2 regions of the Thalassotalea euphylliae genome follow, and region 2 is predicted to be linked to the other one. Evidence: riboswitches for the same ligand, from Rfam matches in the RefSeq annotation. Region 2 holds a riboswitch; the other holds the start of a gene.

Region 1 (11,713 bases), 2.3 Mb from region 2:
AACTACTTAAGCAGCAACAAACGTCATTGTTGAAGCAACTTGCAAAAACCGAGCAGCAAGCAGACAACTTGTATCAAGAATTTAGTGCGGCACGTAAAGAAATCTACCTAGATCCAGTGACTCGGTTATACAACCGAAAGGCACTGAGCAAGCATTTTGATACATGGGTGAGTGAATCACCGGACCGTCAAATCGCAGCTTTGGTTGTCAGTGTTGACGACTTTAAGCTGTTTAGTAATAAATTCGGCTCGCTAATTGGCGATGTTATTTTGTCTAAGATTGCCAACAAGGTAAGTAACTACGTGGGTGAAAGTGGCTTACCTGTTCGCACAGGGAATGAGGAGTTTCTTATTCTGCTGCCTGATGTTGAAATGGGAATCGCAAGCGAAATTGCCGAGAAAATTCGCCAAGGTGTAGAGAAAATACGCTTTATCAGCAGTAAATCTGGTATTCGTTTGCCACAAATGACAATCTCACTTGGCGTTAGTGAGTTCAAGCAAAAAGAAACATTAAATAGCTTACTTAGCCGCACCCAAAAAGCACTATCAAATGCTCAGCAAAAAGGTCTAAATCAAGTATCTATGCTTCCTGCTTAGCTGCCTGCTTAACTTTTTTACTCACTTCGAAGTAAAAGCTCTCTAACAGCCAATAGTGTCAGCTTTGCTAATTGCCCGTTAATGACCCACAAATAACTTCTAGTAAAGGTTGTTCATCAATAGACTCAGGCTCTAACCAGCATGACTGGCTATACACTTCAAAATTTAAGACAAAATAACCAAAATCTTCCGCCACTTGCGCACGGAACCTAACATTATGGCAATCGGCACCGGGGATTTTTTCCAAGATACTAACCTGCGCTAACTGACTCAATACCACCTCGGTCGCGATATCGAAATCTTCTTCGTCAAACTCACCATCAAAACGAATATCGAGATGATCATCACGCAAAAATACTGCTGAAACTAAAAGTGAGGAGGGTTGCGTTAACTGCTGCATGATATTTCCAAATGCTTGCCCCACTCTGGCGCTGGCAGTGCATATTGCTCAGCGCCTGCTTGCTCATCAAATGGGGTTTGTAAGACGCCTTGTAGGCGCTCAATTTCAGTGTAATCACCCTGCTCTGCTTGCCTTATCGCCTGCTGAGCTAAGTAATTGCGTAAGATAAATTTCGCGTTATGCTGGTTTTGAATTTGGTGGCGGGCACTATCTGTCATGTCATCGTCCGCTAATCGCTGGCGATACTTTTTAAGCCACTCAATAACCGCTTGTTTATCGTTAAAATGCGCTAACAACTTTTGGCATTGCTGATTATCAACATCATCGACAAACACTTGATTAAGCAGCCTGAAATTCAAGGTGTAATCTGCTTTTTGCTTGGCTAGCAGTGTTAACCACTCCCCTAACAATGCCTGATCTTCATCTTGCCATGTTGCCAGCCCAAGCTTTCGCTGCATTAACGAAATATAGTGTTGCACGAATATTGGCTCATACTGGCTCAGCGCTGCGCGAATTTCTTCGGTTGATAACCAGTCAGAGAAAGTAATAGCCAGCGCATTTAAATTCCACAGGCCAATACTCGGCTGCTGATCAAAGGCATAACGCCCCGTATGATCAGAATGATTGCAAATAAAACTAGGTTGATAGTCATCAAGAAAGCCAAACGGGCCGTAATCTATGGTCAGGCCAAGAATCGACATATTGTCGGTATTCATTACCCCATGCGCAAAACCATGTACTTGCCATTTAGCAATTAACATCGCAGTTGATTGTACAATCGCCGCCAGCATGGCTTTGTGTGGGTTTTCCTGCGTTAAACACTCAGGAAAGTATTCAGCTAAACAGAAATCTGCGAGCTGATTGAGTTCATCTTTTTTCCCTTGATGAAACCAATATTCAAAGTGACCAAAACGAATATAACTCGGCGACGTTCGCGTCATGATCGCGCCCTTTTCGACGCTCTCGCGATAAACATCGTGTTCACTACCAATAATGCATAGCGCTCGTGTGGTGGGAATATCAAGCGCCGCCATCGCCTCACTAGCGAGGAATTCGCGAATACAAGAGCGCAGTACTGCCCTGCCATCGCCCATACGAGAAAATGGCGTTTCCCCTGCTCCTTTGAGCTGAACATCTAACCGCTGGCCAGACTTCGCAATAATTTCGCCGAAGCTAATGGCTCGCCCGTCACCTAATTGCGGCACGTATTGGCCAAATTGGTGACCGCTGTAAACTTGCGCATGAAAATAGCCACCTTTAGGTATTACCTTGCCAGCAAAAACATCAACAAAATTAGTTTGATGTAAATCATCTTTTGCAATGCCAAGCTCTGCTAGCATAGCGTCACTGGTCGCCACCAAATGCGAATTCACTAAAGGAGTCGGCGATACAGGTCGATAAATAAAAGGTAAATGCTTTACAAGTCGATTGTCGAAATTAAACGCAATTGGCTCGGACATCGTAATTACTTCAGTCATAGTAAGTGTTTACATAATACTAAAAAATCTAGGACAACTTAGGTCTTTTTCCATATAATCGACTAAGGCTCAGAAAAATCTAATCATTAAGAGAGACAGACATTATGAAAAAAATGACTCTTGCTATTGCAACTGCAGCAATGATGGTAGCTCCAGCATTCGCGGGCGACGTTGCAGCGGGTAAAGCAAAATCAGCAATGTGTGCAGCTTGTCACGGCGCAGAAGGTATTTCTGCTATTCCAATGTACCCTAACCTTGCTGGCCAAAAAGAAGCTTACATTGCGAAGCAATTAAAAGATTTCAAATCTGGCGCACGTAAAGATCCAGTAATGGCTCCTATGGCGATGGGCCTAACTGATGCAGACGTAGCTAACTTAGCTGCGTACTACGCTAGCCTTAAGTAATTTATTACTGTGGGCTTGGCAAAAGCGCTCATTTGAGCGCTTTTTGTTTTTCTAACGCCTGACAAATTTCTTATCGATCGTTTACTCAATCAAAAGCTGCGCGATATAGTAGTTTTTGTCCCACTGAATACCTGTCGCACCCTGCGATAGTTCGAAGGTTTGCCAATCTGTTGTCAGCGCAAAATTTTGCTGATCAGATGCCACACCACCAGTAAACTTCGCCGGAATTGCCATCGCAAAACCATCCACTACATGACGCCAACGAGCTTTAAATTCGCCGTCCATTAGTCGATATTCCAGCACAGGAATACGGCTGTCGCGCAGGTACTGATCAAAAAACTTATTAAGCACGAGCCCAGATTGTGTAGCGATATAGTCTTCCACTTGCTGGGTAGTAACGGTTTGATGATAAAAAACCTTGTTTAAACCACGTAGAATCTCACGCCATTTGCTGTCGTCATCAATGAGCTGACGAAGCGTATGCAGCATATTCGCACCTTTGGGGTAAATATCGTACGAACCCACTTCGTGTTGGTGATAAGTCCCTATCATCGGCTTATCGTTGCGAATATTCTGGCGTTGCCCTCGCAAGTACTCTGCCCCTGCCGCTTTGCCGTAGTGATACTCAACAAACAAACCTTCAGCGTAGGTGGTAAAGCTCTCTTGTATCCATAAATCAGCAACATCCTTAGCCGTAATACTGTTAGCAAACCATTCGTGTGCGGTTTCGTGAATAATCAAGAAATCCCACTTTAAGCCCCAACCTGTCTCGCTGAGATCACGTCCTTTGTAGCCTTGTTGATATTTGTTGCCATACGTGACTGAGCTTTGATGCTCCATACCCAAATACGGAGCTTCAACCAGCTTGTAACTGTCTTGATAAAACGGATATGGGCCAAACCAATGCTCTAGCGCTTCGATAGTTCGCCTGGCATCACCAAAGTGTACGCGCGCTTTTTCTTCGTTGGCACGTAGCACGTAATAGTCCATATCTAACACGCCATTTTCACCTTGATACTGCTCGGCAAAATTGACGTAATCAGCAATATTGATATTCACACCGTAATTGTTAATTGGGTTGATCACGCGCCAGTGGAAAACTCGGCTATCACCTTGATCTTCAATGTTAATTAAACGGCCATTAGAGACGTTGAACAAAGGTCTTGGCACTTCAATCAACATATCAATTCCGCGATCGGGTTCGTCGTAGCCGTGATCTTTATTAGGCCACCAAATACTGGCACCGATCCCTTGGTTTGACGAGGCAATAAAAGGCATGCCACCTTCATCTTCCGACCAAGTAATACCGCCATCCCAAGGGGCATTTTTCGCCTCATGAGGCTGACCCGAAAAGGTTAAGGTTAACTGATATTCCTGACCTATTTGCTGTAGCTCGTTTGGCGAAATAAAGTAACTGTAGCCTTCTTGACGAATCGCCAAGGATTGCCCTGCTTGCACAGCAGCTTCAAGCTTCATGGGTGCTTGTAGCTCAATTTGTAATTCTTTAGCATTATCAATTACTTGATAAGTTATGATGTTTTCGCCAGAAAAAGATCGGTCACCAATATCGACAGTCATCGATAGCTGATAATGCTTTACATCCCACCAAGCGCGTTCAGCGGTAATTGCACCGCGCAAATGCTGTTGTCTTTGTTCGCTAATGTCAGGCGTATTTAGCTTAGCTTTATTAATGTCGTTTTTAGTTTCGCTCTTAATTTCGCCTTTAGCTTCGCTAGGTTGCTGGGCACTAACTTGATGACTGGTCAGCACGAGCAAGGCACTAACTGCTGCTGATAACCATTTGTTGGGCATCATTTTTTAACTCTTCGCTCTGAGAATATGAGCAATATTGTGCGTTGCTAGCAAGTTGAAGGCAAGCCATAGACAAAGTGGGTTTGTCACCAAACTTATGAATCTGGCGCTTGCGTAAAGTAAAAATTCTTGTAAGACTAAAAAGTATCTGAGCAAGCGAGTCATTTGCTCAGCGAACTTGTCGGAGTGCCATAGGGCTGAGATCGCGAAAGCGGGATCCGTAGAACCTGATCAGCGTAATTGCTGCGAAGGGAACAAGCGCAACACAAACTCAACATATTAATTAGCTGTAGACAATTTTAGGCTACTGTTCGTGATAATATTGGGTTTATGTTGTTCTCGTCATACCTAGTCAACTCCGCCGAATATAATTAATTATTATCTAGGTGAGAGCTATGAGTTCATTATCGCGACGTGAGCGTCGTCAGCAGGCGGAAGCCTTTATCAACAATGTGTCGGGACAAAGTTACCCGAATTCCAGCAAGATTTATGTACCGGGCAAGCTACACAATATCCAAGTAGCCATGCGAGAGATAGACGTTGGCGATACTTTTGTCGGCGGCACCGAAGAAAACCCCATTTTTGAACCTAACGAGCCGATTCGTGTGTACGACAGCTCTGGCGTTTACACCGATCCAAACGTTAGCGTTAACGTTCATGAAGGATTACCTAAGCTGCGCAGTGCATGGGTAGCCGAGCGCGCAGATACCGAAGAGCTTACGGGCGCGACATCAGGTTATAGTCAGCAGCGTTTGGCTGATGAAGGGTTAGACCATATTCGCTTTGAGAACCTGCCAAAAGTGCGTAGAGCCAAAGCAGGAAAAAACGTCACCCAGTTACATTATGCGCGCCAAGGTATTATCACGCCGGAAATGGAATATATTGCCATTCGCGAGAATACCAAACGGGCAGAAATGAAAGACGAAATCCTCAGCCAACGCCACGACGGGCAGGGCTTTGGAGCCAAGTTTACCGAAGCTGGTCACGCTAACATTCCCGAGCAGATTACCCCTGAGTTTGTACGCCAAGAAGTGGCCGCAGGACGTGCCATAATTCCCGCTAATATCAATCACCCTGAGTCTGAGCCAATGATTATTGGCCGTAATTTTTTGATCAAGGTGAACGCCAATATTGGCAACTCGGCGGTTACCTCGTCCATTGAAGAAGAAGTGGAAAAGCTGGTGTGGTCAACCAAGTGGGGCGCAGATACTGTGATGGATTTATCCACTGGCCGCTATATTCACGAAACGCGCGAGTGGATTGTGCGTAACTCGCCAGTGCCAATTGGTACAGTACCGATTTATCAAGCACTCGAAAAAGTAAACGGCATTGCCGAAGACTTAACATGGGAAGTGTTTCGCGACACCTTAATTGAACAAGCAGAGCAGGGCGTGGACTACTTTACTATTCACGCCGGTGTGCTGTTGCGCTATGTGCCGATGACAGCAAAACGCGTGACAGGTATCGTCTCGCGCGGTGGTTCTATTATGGCAAAGTGGTGTTTAGCGCATCATCAAGAAAACTTCCTTTACACCCACTTTGAAGATATTTGCGAAATTTGTAAGCAGTACGATGTTGCCTTTTCATTAGGTGACGGCCTGCGTCCGGGGTCTATTGCCGATGCCAACGACGAAGCACAATTCTCTGAGCTTCATACCTTAGGTGAGCTGACCAAAATCGCTTGGCAACACGATGTCCAAGTGATGATTGAAGGTCCTGGTCATGTGCCACTGCATATGATTAAGGCGAATATGGACGAGCAACTGGAACATTGTCACGAAGCGCCATTTTATACCTTAGGGCCACTGACGACAGATATCGCGCCCGGTTATGACCACATCACCTCGGGGATTGGTGCCGCAAATATTGGCTGGTACGGCTGTGCCATGCTGTGCTACGTGACGCCAAAAGAGCACTTGGGCTTGCCTAACAAGGAAGATGTGAAAGAAGGCTTAATCACCTACAAAATTGCCGCGCATGCAGGCGATTTAGCAAAAGGGCACCCGTGTGCACAAATTCGCGATAATGCATTGTCAAAAGCGCGCTTCGAATTTCGCTGGCACGACCAATTTAATCTTGGTTTAGATCCTGAGCGCGCCCGTGAATACCACGACGAAACCTTGCCGCAAGAGTCAGGCAAAATCGCCCATTTTTGCTCAATGTGTGGGCCAAAATTCTGCTCGATGAAAATCACCCAAGATGTTCGCGACTATGCGGCAAAACTAGAGGCCGAGCAACGCATTGAAATCAAGCTCGCAGACGAAACCGTCAGCGTTAGCCGTGATGCCATTGATAAAACGCTTGCCCAAGGTATGGCGGAGAAGTCGGCTGAATTTAAAGCAACTGGCTCTGAAATTTATCATCAAGCAAGGTAAATACCGTGGCCAATATCGCAATTGTTGGTGCGGGGCTGCTAGGTCGTTTAATGGCCTGGCAGCTGAGCCTAGCGAGTAACACGCACAATAACAGACATCAGATCAGCCTATACGACAAAGACGCTATTGATGGTCGGCAAAGTGCTGCCTACACGGCAGCGGGTTTGCTGACGCCTTATGGCGAGTCGTTAAGCTGTGAACCTGAGATTGTCGCCATGGGCGAGGCAGCACTAACCATGTGGCCCAAACTACTCGGCGAACTTGCCAGTCCAGTTGACTTTCAAGCAAACGGTTCTATTTGCGTTAGCCACAGCGTGGACCAAGGTGACTATGAACGCTTTACACGCCATATCAGCCATCACTATCCGCAAGCTCAACTTCAATTACTGAGCAAAAGCGAACTTGCCCAGCAAGCACCCGCATTAGCAGAGCGCTTTGAAAACGGTGCATACCTGCAAGGGGAAGGCTGTATTGATAATCATCAACTACTCAACGCATTGGCGAGTGCACTGCAAGAAAATGCAGTAATCAATTGGCATGCACAAACGCAAGTGCTAGCCGTATCTCCGTTCCAAGTTCACACCAACTCAGGTATTGAGCAATTTGACTTGGTCATTGATTGTCGTGGCATCGGCGCAAGTGCCATTTATACCCAAGCTGGTACCAATATCGGTGCGAATACCGATGCCAATATTGAAGATCAGGGAGCACTGCCGATGTTAAGGCCAGTGCGCGGAGAGGTCATCAGGGTGCATGCGCCGGACGTCGAATTTTCACTGCCAGTGCGTTTAATGCACCCAAGATACAAACTTTATATCGCGCCGAAAGCCAACCATGAATACGTAATTGGTGCGACAGAAATAGAAAGTGGGGCAACGGGTAAAGTTACAGTGCAATCGGCACTTGAACTGCTTTCTGCCTTGTATAGCCTACACCCAGGCTTTGCCGAGGCGCAGATTATTGAGCAGCTCAGCAACAGCCGCCCAGCGTTTGCCGACAACCGGCCACAAGCAATAAGCCAAGCAGGGCTAATACAGCTCAACGGTCTATATCGCCACGGTTATTTACTCGCGCCAGTGATGCTAGCAGCGGGGTTACACTTGGTTGCTCAGCAACTTAATGCATCGAGCACCAGCAAGCCCTCTAACTCAGCGCCGCCAGCGTTTTTTGAATGGCTATACGTTGACGGTAAAAACAATCCCAGAGCAAAACAATGACCAATACCTATATAGTTAATGGTGAAACTTTCACCCTTGATCAAGCTGAACTCCAAGAGACTGAACACAAAGAAACAGACATTACAGTGAGCCAGCTGCTTGACCAATATTTTTCAGTGCACCCAGAGCCTAAGTTATTTGCGGTAGCCGTCGATCAAACCTTTGTTGCCAAGAGTGATTACAAAGCAACATCGCTCAGCAACGGCGCAAGTGTTGAGCTATTTTCGCCGATCCAAGGAGGTTAAGCATGTCACTTTCCGTCTACGGCACTGAGATTGATAGCCGACTACTGATTGGTACGGCACTTTATCCAAGCCCAGCCATTATGCAGCAAGCGGTCATTGCCAGCGGCGCACAAGTGATGACCTTGTCACTTAAACGCCAAGCACCAGCAGAGCAGGGCGGGCAAATGATCTGGCAGTATTTACAACAACTCGCCGATGAGCATCAAATTAAGCTATTGCCCAATACCGCAGGCTGCAAAACGGCCAATGAAGCCGTCACCTTAGCGCACATGTCACGTGAGTTATTCCAAACCAACTGGCTTAAACTAGAAGTGATTGGTGACGACTACAACTTGCAACCCGATCCCATTGAGTTACTCAAAGCAACCAAAGCCTTAATTGACGATGGCTTTCAAATATTGCCGTATTGCACAGATGACTTAGTCTTATGCCAGCGCCTTTATGATTTAGGTTGTGAAGTGATCATGCCGTGGGCATCGCCAATAGGCACAGGGAAAGGTTTGATGAACCCCTATAATCTCGCCACGATTCGCAGCCGTTTACCCCAAGCAACTTTAATTGTTGATGCCGGCATTGGAAAGCCTTCAGATGCGGTGCAAGCGCTAGAGTTAGGTTATGACGGCGTGCTGCTTAACAGTGCGGTTGCGCTAGCGAGTGATCCTGTTGCTATGGCTAAAGCATTTTCCTATGCCATGCAGGCAGGAGAACTGGCGCAACAGGCTGGCATTATGCCTGAGCGCCAGACTGCACAGCCAAGCACCCCAACACTCGATACCCCATTTTGGCATCAAACTTAATCAGCAAGTCGAGAGAGTAGTAAGAGTTTTTTATGAGCACACCGCGTTCACACCACCCAGCATCAGATAAAGCAATTGATACACAAAAGCCCAAACCAATTATTTGGACAATTTCCGGCAGTGATTGCTCTGGCGGAGCGGGAATTGCAGCCGATATCAAAACCATGCATAGCCTTTCACTTAGTCTTTCTCTTAACCTCAGCCAAGACAATGTCGAAATTTGTACACTGATCACCGCCAATACCAGTCAAAATTCAGAGTGCTTAATTGCGGTAAACCCTGTCGCTACAGAAATACTTGATGAGCAGGCCAAACTACTTATCAAGGATAAGCCACCCACTGCTATTAAGATTGGTTTGTTGGCAAACGATCATCAAGTCAATTGGCTGATCGAGCTATTGGCGCGGCTCAAACAACAAGATCCTGCACTGATCACTGTCTATGATCCCGTCGCTAATGCCAGTGTTGGCGGTAAGTTTAGCCAAATCGATCCCGTAGCGATCCAAACATTATTGCCATACCTTGATGTCATCACGCCTAATTTACCTGAACTTGAAGCGCTTACTTGCCTAAAGACAGAAACACAGAAAGATACAGAGAAAAGTTCGGGTAATAAGCTTGAGAAAACAACCGAGCAAGCTGCTTTACAATTGCTCTACCAAGGGGTTACAACGGTTGTGGTAAAAGGTGGGCACAGCAACGATATTGGCACTTGTTTAGACAGTGCTTATTCACTAGTTGAGAATTGTGACCCAGCTAGCAAAACTCAGCTAAACACATTAAAAGTTTCCAGCGAAAGAATCAATACGAGTTACAGCCATGGCTCAGGTTGTGCTTTTGCATCGGCACTCACCTTATTATTAGCGCAAGGTTATTTATTACGTGACGCACTCACCTTAACAAAAGCATTTATTAATCAGGGGCTAAGTCAGAATGTAGGAAAAAATCGCTACTACGGCGCTTTTGCTATTGGCGGATTTCCCACGGATGATAGATATTTTCCTGACGTAGTTAACAGTTATATAAATTTACCCAAGTCTGGCTTTCCTTCGCTCGGTTTAGGTAATGGCATAGACAATGGTTTATGCACAGATTCCAGCAATAAGTCCTGCAAAGAAAAGGAAGAAAAGCTAGGTCTTTATCCCGTAATTGACTCACTCGATTGGCTAAAGAAACTGCTACCGCTTGAGCTCAATATTATCCAACTCAGGCTGAAAGACTTACCGTTTGATGAAATCGACAGGCAAATTGCCCAAGCAGTAAAACTAACGAGTAACACAATTACTCGGTTATTTATCAATGATTACTGGCAACTGGCGATAAAACACGGTGCCTATGGAGTGCACTTAGGACAAGAAGATCTCGCCGATGCCGACTTAAAGGCTATTGCTAATGCAGGATTACGGCTTGGGATCAGCACCCATGGTTGTTATGAGCTTTTATTAGCTCGGCAACTAAAACCTAGCTATTTAGCCATTGGGGCGATTTTTCCAACAGTGACCAAAGATATGACTGGTCAAATACAGGGCATCGAAAATTTGCGCCATTTATTGACTCTCCAACAAGACATTCCCATTGTTGCGATTGGCGGCATTAACCTTGAGCGGGCGAAAGTCGTTGCCAACACTGGGGTTGATAGCGTCGCCGTGGTCACCGCGATTACCCGCGCAGATGATTACCGCAAAGCTGTTCGAGCGCTAAAAGCCATTTGTCAGTAGTCGCTTTATAGAATTAGTTGGCTAGCTGAATTTTCGGTGCCCAACTGCGCCATTTGGCCTCAGGGTTTTGCTTTAAGGTGAAACTGTATCCTTGGCTAACGAATGATTCCCCTGTGGCGGAGTCTGGTGTCGCAAATGCGATACCACCGGCAATAATGGTTTCGATTGATTCAGCATCAACAGAAACGCCTGAGAATAATCCAGCATCCATGCTAAAGCCGCTGGTATTCCAGAACTGACTGGCAGGCGATACTAATTTGGCAAAACGCTGCTCAATATTAATAAAAATATGCACTTGATCAGCGGTTGGTGCTAAATCAACACCAATTACTTCACCTACTTTCACTTGACGATAAAGAACAGGATTACCAACCCGAACTGAGCCAAGTTGCCCAGTGGTTAACTGCAAATTTAAGCCAAACGGCAATTGTGTAACCGCTGGTGCATAATCTTCCGCGATAAATTCGGTTTGCTGCGCTGCTTTACCGTTAACGTGGGCAGCAGGTAAGGTATTAATAAAGCCACCAGTGATCAAAGCTCCCACATTTTTAGAGCCCACTAAGCCCACTTCCGGCTCAGCAAACCAGAACTTAGTACCAGCCGCTGCAAACTTGCGACCTGAATGATTTAAATACGCAAACGCAGTTGCGCCATGTGCGTTTTCATTAAAA
Region 2 (11,713 bases):
ATGCCAATTGGCACCAGCTTTGACGTCATTGATGGTTATGTTGAGAAAATGGCGAATGCGGCTATTGAATTGCAAGAAAAGTATCGCGATGAAGAAGGCAATAGCGTGATCACCAATGTGCTTGCCATTACTGGCGGTAATAATACTAATATTGGTCGCGTTCGATTTGAAATTTTGCCAGCAGATAAGAATGAGTCAGGTGTTACTATTCGCCAACTCGTCAATGAATGGCGCGGACTAATAGGGGCATTACCTGGCGCTGAAAGTTTAACTTTTCGCGCAGAAATCGGGCGCGGCGGTGATCCCATTGATGTTCAGCTATCTGCTACCGATCTTGGTTTGTTAAAAACAGTCGCTGAAGAAGTTAAAGGGCGCTTGGCAACTTATCCGACAGTGTTTGAAATTGCCGATAGCTTATCCAATGGTAAAGAAGAGATACAAATCGAATTAACGGAACAAGGTCACGCCATGGGCTTGTCGGTCAGCAGTGTCACTCAGCAAGTACGTAACGCCTTTTTTGGCGTGCAAATTCAACGTATTCAACGGGGCCGAGATGATGTGCGTGTGATGCTGCGCTTTCCACTAGCAGAGCGTTCAGCGATAGCGAATCTCGCCGAAATGCAAATATCAACACCACAAGGTGGCAATGTGCCACTGTCTCACGTTGCCACATTTAACGCTGGTAAAAGTCCGTCAACCATTAGCCGCATTGATCGCTACCGAACCGTTAATGTTACAGCCGATGTTGAAAAAGAAAGCACTAACATGACGGTACTTAATGCAGATTTAAAACCTTTCTTGGATGAACTTGTCGTTAAGTACCCTGGGGTAAGCTATTCACTGGAAGGGGAAGCGCGTGAGCAGAAAGACTCGTTTGGCAGTCTGTTTTACGGCTTAATTTTTGTGTTCTTTATTATCTATTGTTTATTAGCGATTCCGTTTAAATCGTACCTGCAGCCAATTATTGTCATGTCGGTTATACCATTTGGCGCTATTGGTGCAGTGATTGGCCATTGGATCATGGGCATGAACTTGACCATTATGAGTCTGTTGGGATTAATGGCGCTCATTGGTGTGGTTGTGAATGACTCCTTGGTACTCGTTGATTTTGTTAATAAAAAACGAGCAGAAGGGGCAAAGCTAATGGAGTCTGTGTTAATTGCTGGAGCAGCACGTTTTCGCCCAGTAATGCTTACGTCACTAACCACCTTTATTGGCTTGATGCCGCTATTATTTGAAAAAGCGACGCAAGCTCAATTCCTAATTCCAATGGCGGTATCGCTAGGATTCGGGATTATATTTGCTACCTTGATCACCTTAGTTTTAGTACCCGTTAATTATTTGCTGGTGGAAGATCTAAAAAGCGCGTTAAAATTTAGTAAAGACGCTGGGCAGCTCTCCACTGCCAATTAATCCATCGTTGTGTTTAAAGGTACTGGTTTAGCATCATTACCTTTAAATGTTATGATGAAAAAAGGATATAAAATGGACAATACTGACTGGCAAGAAACCATTTTCTCTAAAATTATTCGCCAAGAGATCCCAACCGAATTACTTTATCAAGATGAGTTAGTTACGGCTTTTCGTGATATTTCACCTAGAGCCAAATCACACATACTGATCATTCCCAATAAATTAATTCCAACGGTCAATGATGTCACTGAAAATGACGAATTGGCGCTTGGTCGTTTATTTACTGTAGCTAAGAAACTCGCCGAGCAAGAAGGCATTGCTGAAGATGGCTATCGGCTGATCATGAATTGCAATAAACATGGCGGCCAAGAGGTTTACCATATCCATATGCATTTATTAGGCGGTCAACCCATGGGGCCTATGGTAAGCGTGTAGCTACCTTATACCAACACCATCGAACTAAATATTCATTCGGCTAAAGGTTGATTGATTTTTACTTTGTAAAAAAGCTGCTGTAAAAAAAGATCAATAAAAGGATGAGTATTTACGCATAAGCTATTTGAAATAGTTTGTATACTTTTCGTTAATACTTGATAATATGCCGCGAAAACCAAGGGGTGCGGGTATATCGAAATTACTTTTAGTAATGTATACCTGCTGAGATTGCTGGCTTCTCACATTGTTTTGTTTACATTGTGTTGAAAGTGCAGAACCCTTATTACCTGATCCGGTTAATACTGGCGTAGGGATGGTTAGCACATCATATCTGCATTCTCCGCCGCTTGGCTCCTAAGCATTATGCTGTCGCTCTAACGATATCTGCGTCTGTTTTGGTTTTTACTCAATTTCCTATAACAAAACGCCGATTTTAGAGAAATCGAACGAGAGTATAATGAAAACAAGACAATCAATTCTTGCCGCTGCCATTACCAGTGCTATTTTTTCTTCTGTTGTTTATGCCGAAAATAACAACACGACTTCGCTAGAAGAAGTCGAAGTGATTACCGTTACTTCGGATTTTCGCGACACTAACTTACAAAAAATTCCTGCTTCACTAAGTGTGTTATCGGCACAAGACATTGCTAATTTGAACGCACAAAACTTAGAGGAAGTGATCTCTATTGCGCCTAACGTAAACTTTTCGGCTGGCACCCAGCGAGCGCGTTATTACCAAATTCGTGGCATTGGCGAACGCAGCCAATTCCGTGAGCCAATTAACCCATCGGTTGGTATTATTATTGATGATATCGACTTTACTGGCGTTGGCAGCATTGCTTCATTATTTGATGTTAACCAAACTGAAGTTTTTCGTGGGCCACAAGGCACGCGCTTTGGCGCTAATGCATTAGCTGGTTTAATCAACATCACCACCAATGCACCAAGTAATGATTTTGAAGGCGCAGCTAAACTCACTGCGGGTAATTACGGTAGCTATGGTGCTGGTCTTGCTTTGTCTGGCCCTGCAAACGATAGCGTTAACTATCGCTTTGCATTAGAAAAATACCACAGTGATGGTTTTATCGATAATATTCACTTAAACCGTGATGATACCAATGATCGTGACGAGCTTACTGCTCGGGGTAAACTTGCCATCACGATTAGCGACGACCACCACCTCGATTTGGGCTTGTATTACTTTGATTTTGACAATGGTTACGATGCTTTCTCGCTCGATAACAATCGTCAAACACGCTCAGACCAACCGGGTTTTGATCGCCAAGAAACTTATGCATTAAGTGCTAAATCTCATTATTCAGGTTTTGACTTTGGTGAGCTTGTTACCATAGTGACTCATGCTGACAGTGATATTGACTACGGTTATGACGAAGACTGGAGCTTTGTTGGCTTGCATCCATTCGAATACAGCTCAACTGACCATTATTTCCGTGAAAAAACGAGTTCAACGTTTGAATTAAGAGCCGTTTCAAACAACCAAAGTAAATTGTTTAATGGTACAACGGCATGGGTTGCTGGATTATACGCTAAAACAGAATCAGAAGAGTTGCTGCGAGAATACACCTTTGCTGATGGCGATTTTGGGTCAAACTTCGATACCGATACGATTGCTGCTTATGTTCAGCTAGATAGCCAATTAACGGAAAAGCTGACGTTAACCTCAGGCTTACGTGTAGAAGAGCGCAGTGCCGATTACGATAACACTGACGGTTTAACATTTAGCCCAGACGATACTATGGTAGGCGGTAAATTAGTCTTGTCTTATCAGCAAACGGAGCAAGCATTAGTTTTTGCTTCAATCAACCGCGGTTATAAAGCCGGTGGTGTTAATACCGATGGCAGTTTGCCTGCTGACCTTCGAGAATTTGATCCAGAGTATTTATGGAACTACGAATTAGGTTACAAATACAGCTTTGACGACAACTCGGGTTATGTTCGCGTGACTGCGTTTTACATGGATCGCACTGATATGCAGGTCAACAGTAGTCGCACAGACGTTAGACCTGACGGTAGTGCAGAGTTCATTAGCTATTTAGGTAACGCTGCAGAAGGGAAAAACCAAGGGGTTGAACTTGATGCTAGCTGGCAAGTAACTGAAAGTGTAGAAGTTTATGGTGCGCTTGGCTATTTAGACACTGAACTTCGCGATTTTGTCAATCAGGAAGGCGTTGATTTAACTGGCCGCGATCAAGCTCATGCACCGAATTACCAAGCGACATTGGGCGTAAATGCGTTTATTAATGATCAAGTGACATTTAACGTTAATATTATTGCCAAAGACGATTTTTATTTCTCAGACAGTCATAACGAGCAATCAGACGGCTATGAGACTCTTAATGCGTCCTTAACTTATGAGCTGACTGACTGGCAAGTCAAAATTTGGGCGCGTAATATCACAGATGAAAATTACAAAACTCGTGGTTTCTTCTTTGGCAATGATCCACGCGATGGCTATCAAGCTAAGCAATATTATCAGCTAGGTGAGCCAAGAGTTTATGGCGTTACACTGGACTATCAGTTCTAGAAAGCTTTTCATAAACTAAGCAGTAAGCTACGTAATTAGCAAAGTAACAAGCAAAATGATCAGCGCATCAAACGTAAAAATTTGATGCGCTTAACCGTTACATCAAAAAACGCATCAAATAAGAACACAAAGTGGAGAAGGTAATGCAAATATCCATCGATTTAAGCCTTTATCCGTTGGCACAGCAGGCCTACAAAGATGAAATTTGGGCATTTATTAATGCGCTGAAAGCAGACGCGCAAGTGAAAGTCGTTTCCAATGGCATGAGTACTCAGGTGTTTGGTGAGTATGATCACACACTCAAATTTGTCATGGCTGAAATGAAAAAAGTACACCAAACGGTTGGCAGTGCGGTGTTTATCCTCAAGATAATTGCCGACGATCGCTTTCGCGAATATGAAAACTAATCTCTGATTGATACGACAATAAGCAAATAAGCATAAGTAAAAATGTGGCAAGAAACCTATCAATATTTTAGCCAAATGGCTGTTCTGGAAATAATCGCGGTGATTACCGCAATGGCTTACGTAATTTTGGCTGCCCGTGAGCATATTTTGTGTTGGCCAGCAGCACTCATCAGCACGCTTTTATATACCATTATTTTTTATGACGTGTATTTGTGGATGGATAGTGCGCTACAAGTTTATTATTTTGCCATGGCAATTTATGGTTTTTATTGTTGGTGTAAGGTGCGAGCAAATGATGGTGCTCTTGCCCAAAACAAGGAGCAAACGGCGACTGTTATTCATCAACAGCCACTAATTAAGCATCTTAAAGCCTTATTGGCGCTTTCGATCACGTCAATTCTTGTGGGCTATTTCATGGCAAACAATACGCCGACGACTTTCCCATACTTAGACGCAGCAACTACGGTTTTCGCTGTTTATGCTACTTACTTGGTGACTCAAAAAGTGCTTGAAAACTGGCTGTACTGGATAGTGATCGACCTAGTGTCGATATATATCTATATCGAAAAAGGGTTAACGCCAACGGCAATGCTATTTGTTGTCTATGTGGTTGTTGCTATTGTTGGTTACTTTACATGGCTTGATAAATATAAAAGGAACCATCAAGCGTTAGCTGAAGGTCATGATAGCTTTGCAGGTGTCGATAACAAAATTGTGCAAGGTAAAAGCTAGCAAGCTTGAGTGTTAGGTCTGAGTGTTTTTAGTACTTTATGCCAGTAACGATTGGAATGAACAATAAACAAAGCGAACAAATTGAATACAGTGAACAAAAGAGCAACAAAAGTTCACCTGCATTCATTGAAAACGTTAATACTGAGCTTTCTAGGCTAAATTGCTTTGTGGATAAATCACTTGAGATCACTAAAATTAATTCGGGCTGTAGCCAACAAGTTTTTAAAATCTCAGCGGTTGAAGTAAGCGTTACAGAAAAGGATAGGGACAAGTGCAAGGAAAATAAGCCTGCAACTTGCTCAAAATCGCCCAATACTGCTATTGAACCAGAATTTTATATTGCTAAATACTTTAGCGATAAAAAGACTGCAAAGTTAGAAGCTTTTATTCAGCAGCTTTTAACTAGCAAAGCGTTAGTCCCAAAAACTATTTACTGTGAAGGGCAGTGGCTAGTTTCAGAATTTATCGATAAACCACTTTTAAGCGAGTTAACACTCAGTGAAGAAGAAAAGTTAACAATTGCGACGAGCGCACTAGCCAAATTTCACAGTGCATTTAACATCGACTTGGATACGAGGAATATTACTAAGCTAGATTTAGTTTCGGTACTTAGTGAATTAATTTTCGAGCTCAAGAAGTTGGAGATAGGTCTGGCTGAAAGTGATCAACAGCTCATCAGCAAGGCAGTCTCCTTTGCGAAAGCGTTGCAACATGATGTTGATTTATTCTCTATTCAAAGCAAAGTTATCAAAACTAAAGCTAGCAAGGTTAAAGCCAGCAAGATTGAAACGAAAAACTCAATAAACCAGTGCACGGCCACTAATAAGTCACATCGGCAACTTCAACATTCCGCAAACCTTGTCGTTGTTCACGGAGACTTGAACTACACCAACCTATTAGTCAGTCAAACCAATAAAGACATTGACGCTTGTATTATTGACTTTGAATCGGTGGCAATAGCGCCAATTGAATATGAACTTGGCATGTTGATGGCGATAAATAATGTTCCTTTGTCTTTAACTTCGTTAACTGTGAAAAAATACTTAAAATCTTCGCCTAAACTGCGTGAAATCAATCTCGAAGAGGTTACGCGTTACGTATTTATTTCTTCAGTAATCAATTGGTTATGGTTTTTAGAGCAAACGGGCATTAAATTTAACAATAGCCGTGTAGAAAGCTATCAGGCGATGGCCTTGAAGCAAAAAAATTACGCAAAAATGGTACTTTCTGCGGTTTAGCATTAGCTACTTCATAAATACTTCAATATTTTGCCTTAACCTAAAATAAAAGCCGATTAACCGCGTTCAACGAATAACAGTAACTAAGATAAATCATACAAAAAGAGCTGAAGCGGGCGCAAATTGAGACCAAATTGAGGCTAAATTGAGACAAGGTGCCAAAAAGTTACGATTAACCGTAATGCGCCTTTCCTGCTATTTTCGCATAATTACAGTAACTAAATTATTAACCTGTGTTGGTCGTTGTTTGTGAACTGGAAAGCACTTATTGAAAACCGCAATCGCTTTTTCTGGCTGCTGCATACTGCAGGCTGGTTTGGCTTTGCCTTAGTTCAGTTCCTTGGCTCTTTGCTGCATGATTTACGTGATTTATTTGTCATCGTTATCTTCTTGAACAGTTATGCAGGTTGGATGCTTACTGTGCCACTGCGCTACGTTTATCGTCGTGCTTGGAACTTGTCACCAATAAAGCTTGTCGCCGCTGTTATCTTAAGCTCTTACATTACCGCAGTAATTTGGCAGGTGATTAAAAACATCAATTATTGGGAAATCTATAAGCACGGTTGGCAGCCTGAATTTTGGTTGTATTACACCAAATCGAGTGTCTGGTCGTTCTACATTATTTTGAGCTGGAGCTGTTTGTATTTTGGCATCAAGTACTACCAGATGCTGCAAAAAGAAAAGCAAAATGTATTACAAGCGAATACCGCTGCCCATCAAGCACAGTTAAAAATGTTGCGTTACCAGTTAAACCCACACTTTTTGTTTAACACTCTTAATGCCATTTCTACGTTAATCTTGGTGAAAGAAAATGATACCGCTAACGGTATGGTCACCAAACTTAGCGAGTTCTTGCGCTATTCATTGGATAAAGACCCAATGAAGCGAGTTACTTTAACTAACGAAATACAGGCGCTACAGCTTTATTTAGACATCGAAAAGGTAAGGTTTGAAGAGCGTTTGCAAGTCGATACTAATATTGCCGATGACTGCGCTAATGCCTTAGTGCCGAGTATGGTGTTACAGCCACTTGCGGAAAACGCAATTAAATATGCGATAGCAGTAAAAGAAGAGGGCGGTACCATTGCTATCACGGTTAATCGCTTTGGCAATGATTTGTTGGTAGAGCTAGCCGATAATGGCCCTGGTGCAGAGATCAAAAATGGCAATTTACATCGTGAAAACGGCGTGGGTTTAGCAAATACTCGCGAGCGTTTAGCAGCGCTTTATAAAGATAATTTTTCACTGGTAGTATCCTCAAACAAGCCTTCAGGTGTTAAAGTAAATATCAGAATTCCCTACGAACTTGGACATTAATAGGACGTTAATATGACTGCCACGCTGTCTACCATCATAGTGGATGATGAGCCGTTAGCACGTAAAGGTCTTGCCATTCGTTTAGCTGCCCACAATGACATTAATATTGTTGCTCAGTGTAGCAATGGTCGTGAGGCGATTGAGGCAATTAAAACGCATCGCCCTGATCTCGTTTTTCTAGATATTCAAATGCCAGGTATAAATGGCTTTGAAGTCATAGACGCACTAATAGAGCAAGGGCTGCCTATGCCCATGGTGGTTTTCGTTACCGCCTTTGATCAATATGCGATTAAAGCCTTTGACGTACATGCCGTTGATTACTTAATGAAGCCTGCTGATGACGCGCGCCTAGCTCAAGCAATGGACCGCATTCGTGAACATTTGCAAAGTAAAACTGACGCAGAACATAAAAATAAGCTCGTAAAACTGGTTAGCGATGTGACAGGTAACGATCAAAACACCATTTTGGAAGAGCTAGCTAACAAGCAAACAGTGTCACTTTCACAGTACTCTGACGTATTGCCAATTAAAGATGGTGGCGAATTAAGCCGAGTTCCCGTAAACACTATTTCATGGATTGATGCAGCGGGCGACTATATGTGTGTGCATACGGAAGAGGGTACGCACATTTTACGCAAAACCATGAAGCAATTAGAAGAGTTGCTTGATCCGCGAATATTTATTCGCAGCCACCGTTCGACTATCGTCAATAAAAATTACGTACAGAAGTTCTGTAGCCAGCTTAACGGCGAGTACTATTTAGTGATGAACAGTGGTAAAGAGCTCAAAGTTAGTCGCAGTTATAAAGACAAAGTTAAACAGGCCGTTACTCAATAAACCAAAGAATCTAGTAAACCAACGTTTCTCGCAGACTAAGAAAGCAGGCTAACTCATGTGGCTAGCAGTACTGTCGTACACATTAATTAAGTCATCGTTAACTATTTTCTGATGTTGTATGGCTTTGGTAAGTGGTGTGTGAGTAATCTTGCTTTCGCACTCGCCAATCATAATGCCGGATTTCTCTAAAAGAATCGCTTCAATTGCGGCGACCCCAAGTTTAGTGGCTAATATTCTATCTTTCGCAACGGGTGAACCACCTCGTTGAATATGACCAAGCACACAAATACCAACATCAATATTACCCTGTTGCTTTAGAGCTTCGCCCAGTGCATGAGCGCCACCGGGCCAAAGGTTCTCTGCCAATAATATTAAATAACTGTGTGCTTTGTTTTGCTTTTGTTGTTCAATATCAGCAATTATCTTGGCTAATTTAGATTCCTGCGCTAGTGGGTCAAAATTTTCAAAGGAAATAATTTGCTCTGCGGCACAGGCGACCCCAACATTAAATGCGATGTGCCCGCTATGGCGCCCCATTAATTCGACAACGAACACACGATCGAATGCATCGGCAGTATCACGGATTTTATCAATAGCATTAATTGCGGTGTTAATCGCGGTGGAAAAACCAATCGTAAAGTCGGTGCCATCTAAATCATTGTCGATGGTGCCAGGCAGGCCAATTAACTTACCCTGCCAATGATCTTGCATGGCTAACATGCCGTTGAAAGAGCCATCACCACCAATCACAATCAAGGCATCGATATTCTCTTTGATTAAACAGCTCACAGCTTGCTTTATTCCCGTTTGGGTCATCATTTCTGGGCATCGAGCGCTTTTTAAGATGGTACCGCCTTGATGAATAATATTGGTTACGTTATCAGGCGCTAAAATGCAGTAATCTTGATTGATTAATCCGTTATAACCGTGGTGAAAACCATAGCAAGTAAGCTTGTGGTGCGCGGCCGCTAGGGTGATAGCTTGAATGGCAGCGTTCATTCCAGGGGCATCGCCACCGCTAGTGAGTAGCCCAATCTTTAGTGTTTTTTCGCGTGTTGCCATCGTTATTCACTCCTAAGCCTTTTGAAATATTTGCTGACATAACCGCATGTTTACAATCCTTTGTATTCTGACTATCGTAGTTTAATTCAACTAACTTCAACACAGATTGTGTTAAATCAATAATTTATACCGAGGGATTGTGTTAATGATGAGCTTCATCAAACGTGGTAAACAGTTTGCAACCGTCATATTTTGTTCTTTATTTTTAACGGGTTGTAGTTTTACTTTCGTTTACAACAATCTTGATTGGTGGGTTGACTGGTATCTAGATGACTATGTTTCTCTGAATAAAACACAGAAAAAAGTGTTTGATGCCAAGTTTAGCGAATTACATGATTGGCACCGAGCGACACAATTAACTGCTTACGCAAAACAATTAACGTCCCTAAAAGAGCAGGTGAACCAAGGCATTACGCCAGAGCAAATCGCTGAGCACTTACAGCAAATGAGGGCTCATTGGGTTAATTTGCGCGAGTATGCAAAGCCAGAGCTGATTGAGCTTACCAGCTTACTAAATCAAGAACAGCGTCAGGATTTATTAGAAGGTATCGCTGAAACTAATCGCGAAAATAGAGAGGAGTATGAGGCAGAGTATCAAAACCTGACACGCGATGAATGGGTTAAAAAAGAATGTGTGGAGCAACAAGAACAATTCAGAAAATGGGTTGGTAAGCTCAATAAAGAGCAAAAAGCTCAGCTTTGTGTTTTGAGTGAAGGGTTTCAATCAACCTATAGCCATTGGTTATCGTATCGTCAGGCTTGGTATCAAGGCTTTAGCCATGCACTTAGTCCTGAGCTAAATAAAGAAACGTATCAGCAATTGTTTGCCGTGCTTATCTCTTCGCCAGATGACTTAAAAAGTAAAGAGTATGTGTCAATACAAACACAAAATAATCAAAACTTTTCCGATATCTTTTATTATATGATGCACAGTCTAACGCCTAAGCAGAAAAATCGTTTTAATAACCGCCTACAAGATTATATCGACGATTTGAACGACTTAGCAGATGATTAGTGCGTTGAATCACATCACCATCGCTGTTAGTGATATAGATCGCTCTTTGCGGTTTTACACAGAAGTGTTGGGAATGAAAGGGGAAGTCAAATGGAATACAGGGGCTTATCTAACACTTGATTCTTTGTGGTTTTGTTTGTCGCTTGGAGAAGTCAAGCCAAGCAAAGACTAAAGCCATATTGCATTTACTATTGCGAAGGATAAATTTGATGCGTTTTGTCAATTAATCACAAAACATAATGTGAAACAGTGGCAGGAAAACACAAGTGAGGGAAATTCGCTTTATATTCTAGACCCTGACGACTACAAATTAGAAGCTCACTGCGGCAATTTAGCAAGTCGATTGTTATCACTAAAAAATTCGCCTTATCAAGGGCGTCAATACCTCTAAATCAGTAATTCAGCTTCTAAAGGGCAGCGCTGAAATTCACCAGTTCTATATTATCAGTATAAAAAAATAATATTAAAAAATTAGTATAAAAAAAAGCGAGTACTTCGTTACAGGTACTCGCTTTTTTGAAAGAAAGAATATTAGCGCAATAAGCCTATTTCATCATGTTTTGATGTGCCGCTCAGTGCTTTAACAAGTCCTTGGTTACTTTAAGCACTTTCATGGTATTTGTTGCACCAACTGTTTCCATTAAATCGCCGTGGGTGAATATGACTTTGTCGTTTTCTTTAAAATCACCGTGACTGATAACAGCTTTTAGCA

What was found. A riboswitch is a leader RNA that binds a small molecule or an ion and turns the genes downstream of it on or off. The one in region 2 is predicted to bind thiamine pyrophosphate.
Region 1: another riboswitch for thiamine pyrophosphate. It lies ahead of thiC (phosphomethylpyrimidine synthase ThiC); the one in region 2 lies ahead of DXX94_RS02135 (TonB-dependent receptor).

Annotation. Positions count from the first base shown of each region.
Region 1 covers NZ_QUOT01000001.1:2,762,337-2,774,049, reverse strand. The annotation lists gene DXX94_RS12295 (GGDEF domain-containing protein) at 1-596, shown strand, start outside; gene DXX94_RS12290 (DUF3630 family protein) at 664-996, opposite strand; gene DXX94_RS12285 (protein adenylyltransferase SelO) at 984-2,456, opposite strand; gene DXX94_RS12280 (c-type cytochrome) at 2,579-2,878, shown strand; gene DXX94_RS12275 (M1 family metallopeptidase) at 2,960-4,693, opposite strand; TPP riboswitch at 4,863-4,961, shown strand; gene thiC (phosphomethylpyrimidine synthase ThiC) at 5,086-7,065, shown strand; gene DXX94_RS12265 (FAD-dependent oxidoreductase) at 7,071-8,282, shown strand; gene thiS (sulfur carrier protein ThiS) at 8,279-8,527, shown strand; gene DXX94_RS12255 (thiazole synthase) at 8,530-9,324, shown strand; gene thiE (thiamine phosphate synthase) at 9,357-11,042, shown strand; gene DXX94_RS12245 (PqiB family protein) at 11,056-11,713, opposite strand, start outside.
Region 2 covers NZ_QUOT01000001.1:463,584-475,296, reverse strand. The annotation lists gene DXX94_RS02145 (efflux RND transporter permease subunit) at 1-1,413, shown strand, start outside; gene hinT (purine nucleoside phosphoramidase) at 1,486-1,848, shown strand; TPP riboswitch at 2,017-2,179, shown strand; gene DXX94_RS02135 (TonB-dependent receptor) at 2,306-4,393, shown strand; gene DXX94_RS02130 (YkoF family thiamine/hydroxymethylpyrimidine-binding protein) at 4,537-4,800, shown strand; gene pnuC (nicotinamide riboside transporter PnuC) at 4,843-5,532, shown strand; gene DXX94_RS02120 (phosphotransferase) at 5,589-6,770, shown strand; gene DXX94_RS02115 (sensor histidine kinase) at 7,020-8,087, shown strand; gene DXX94_RS02110 (LytR/AlgR family response regulator transcription factor) at 8,100-8,924, shown strand; gene DXX94_RS02105 (6-phosphofructokinase) at 8,973-9,986, opposite strand; gene DXX94_RS02100 (DUF6279 family lipoprotein) at 10,132-11,001, shown strand; partial or broken gene DXX94_RS19625 (VOC family protein) at 10,994-11,392, shown strand; gene pyk (pyruvate kinase) at 11,574-11,713, opposite strand, start outside.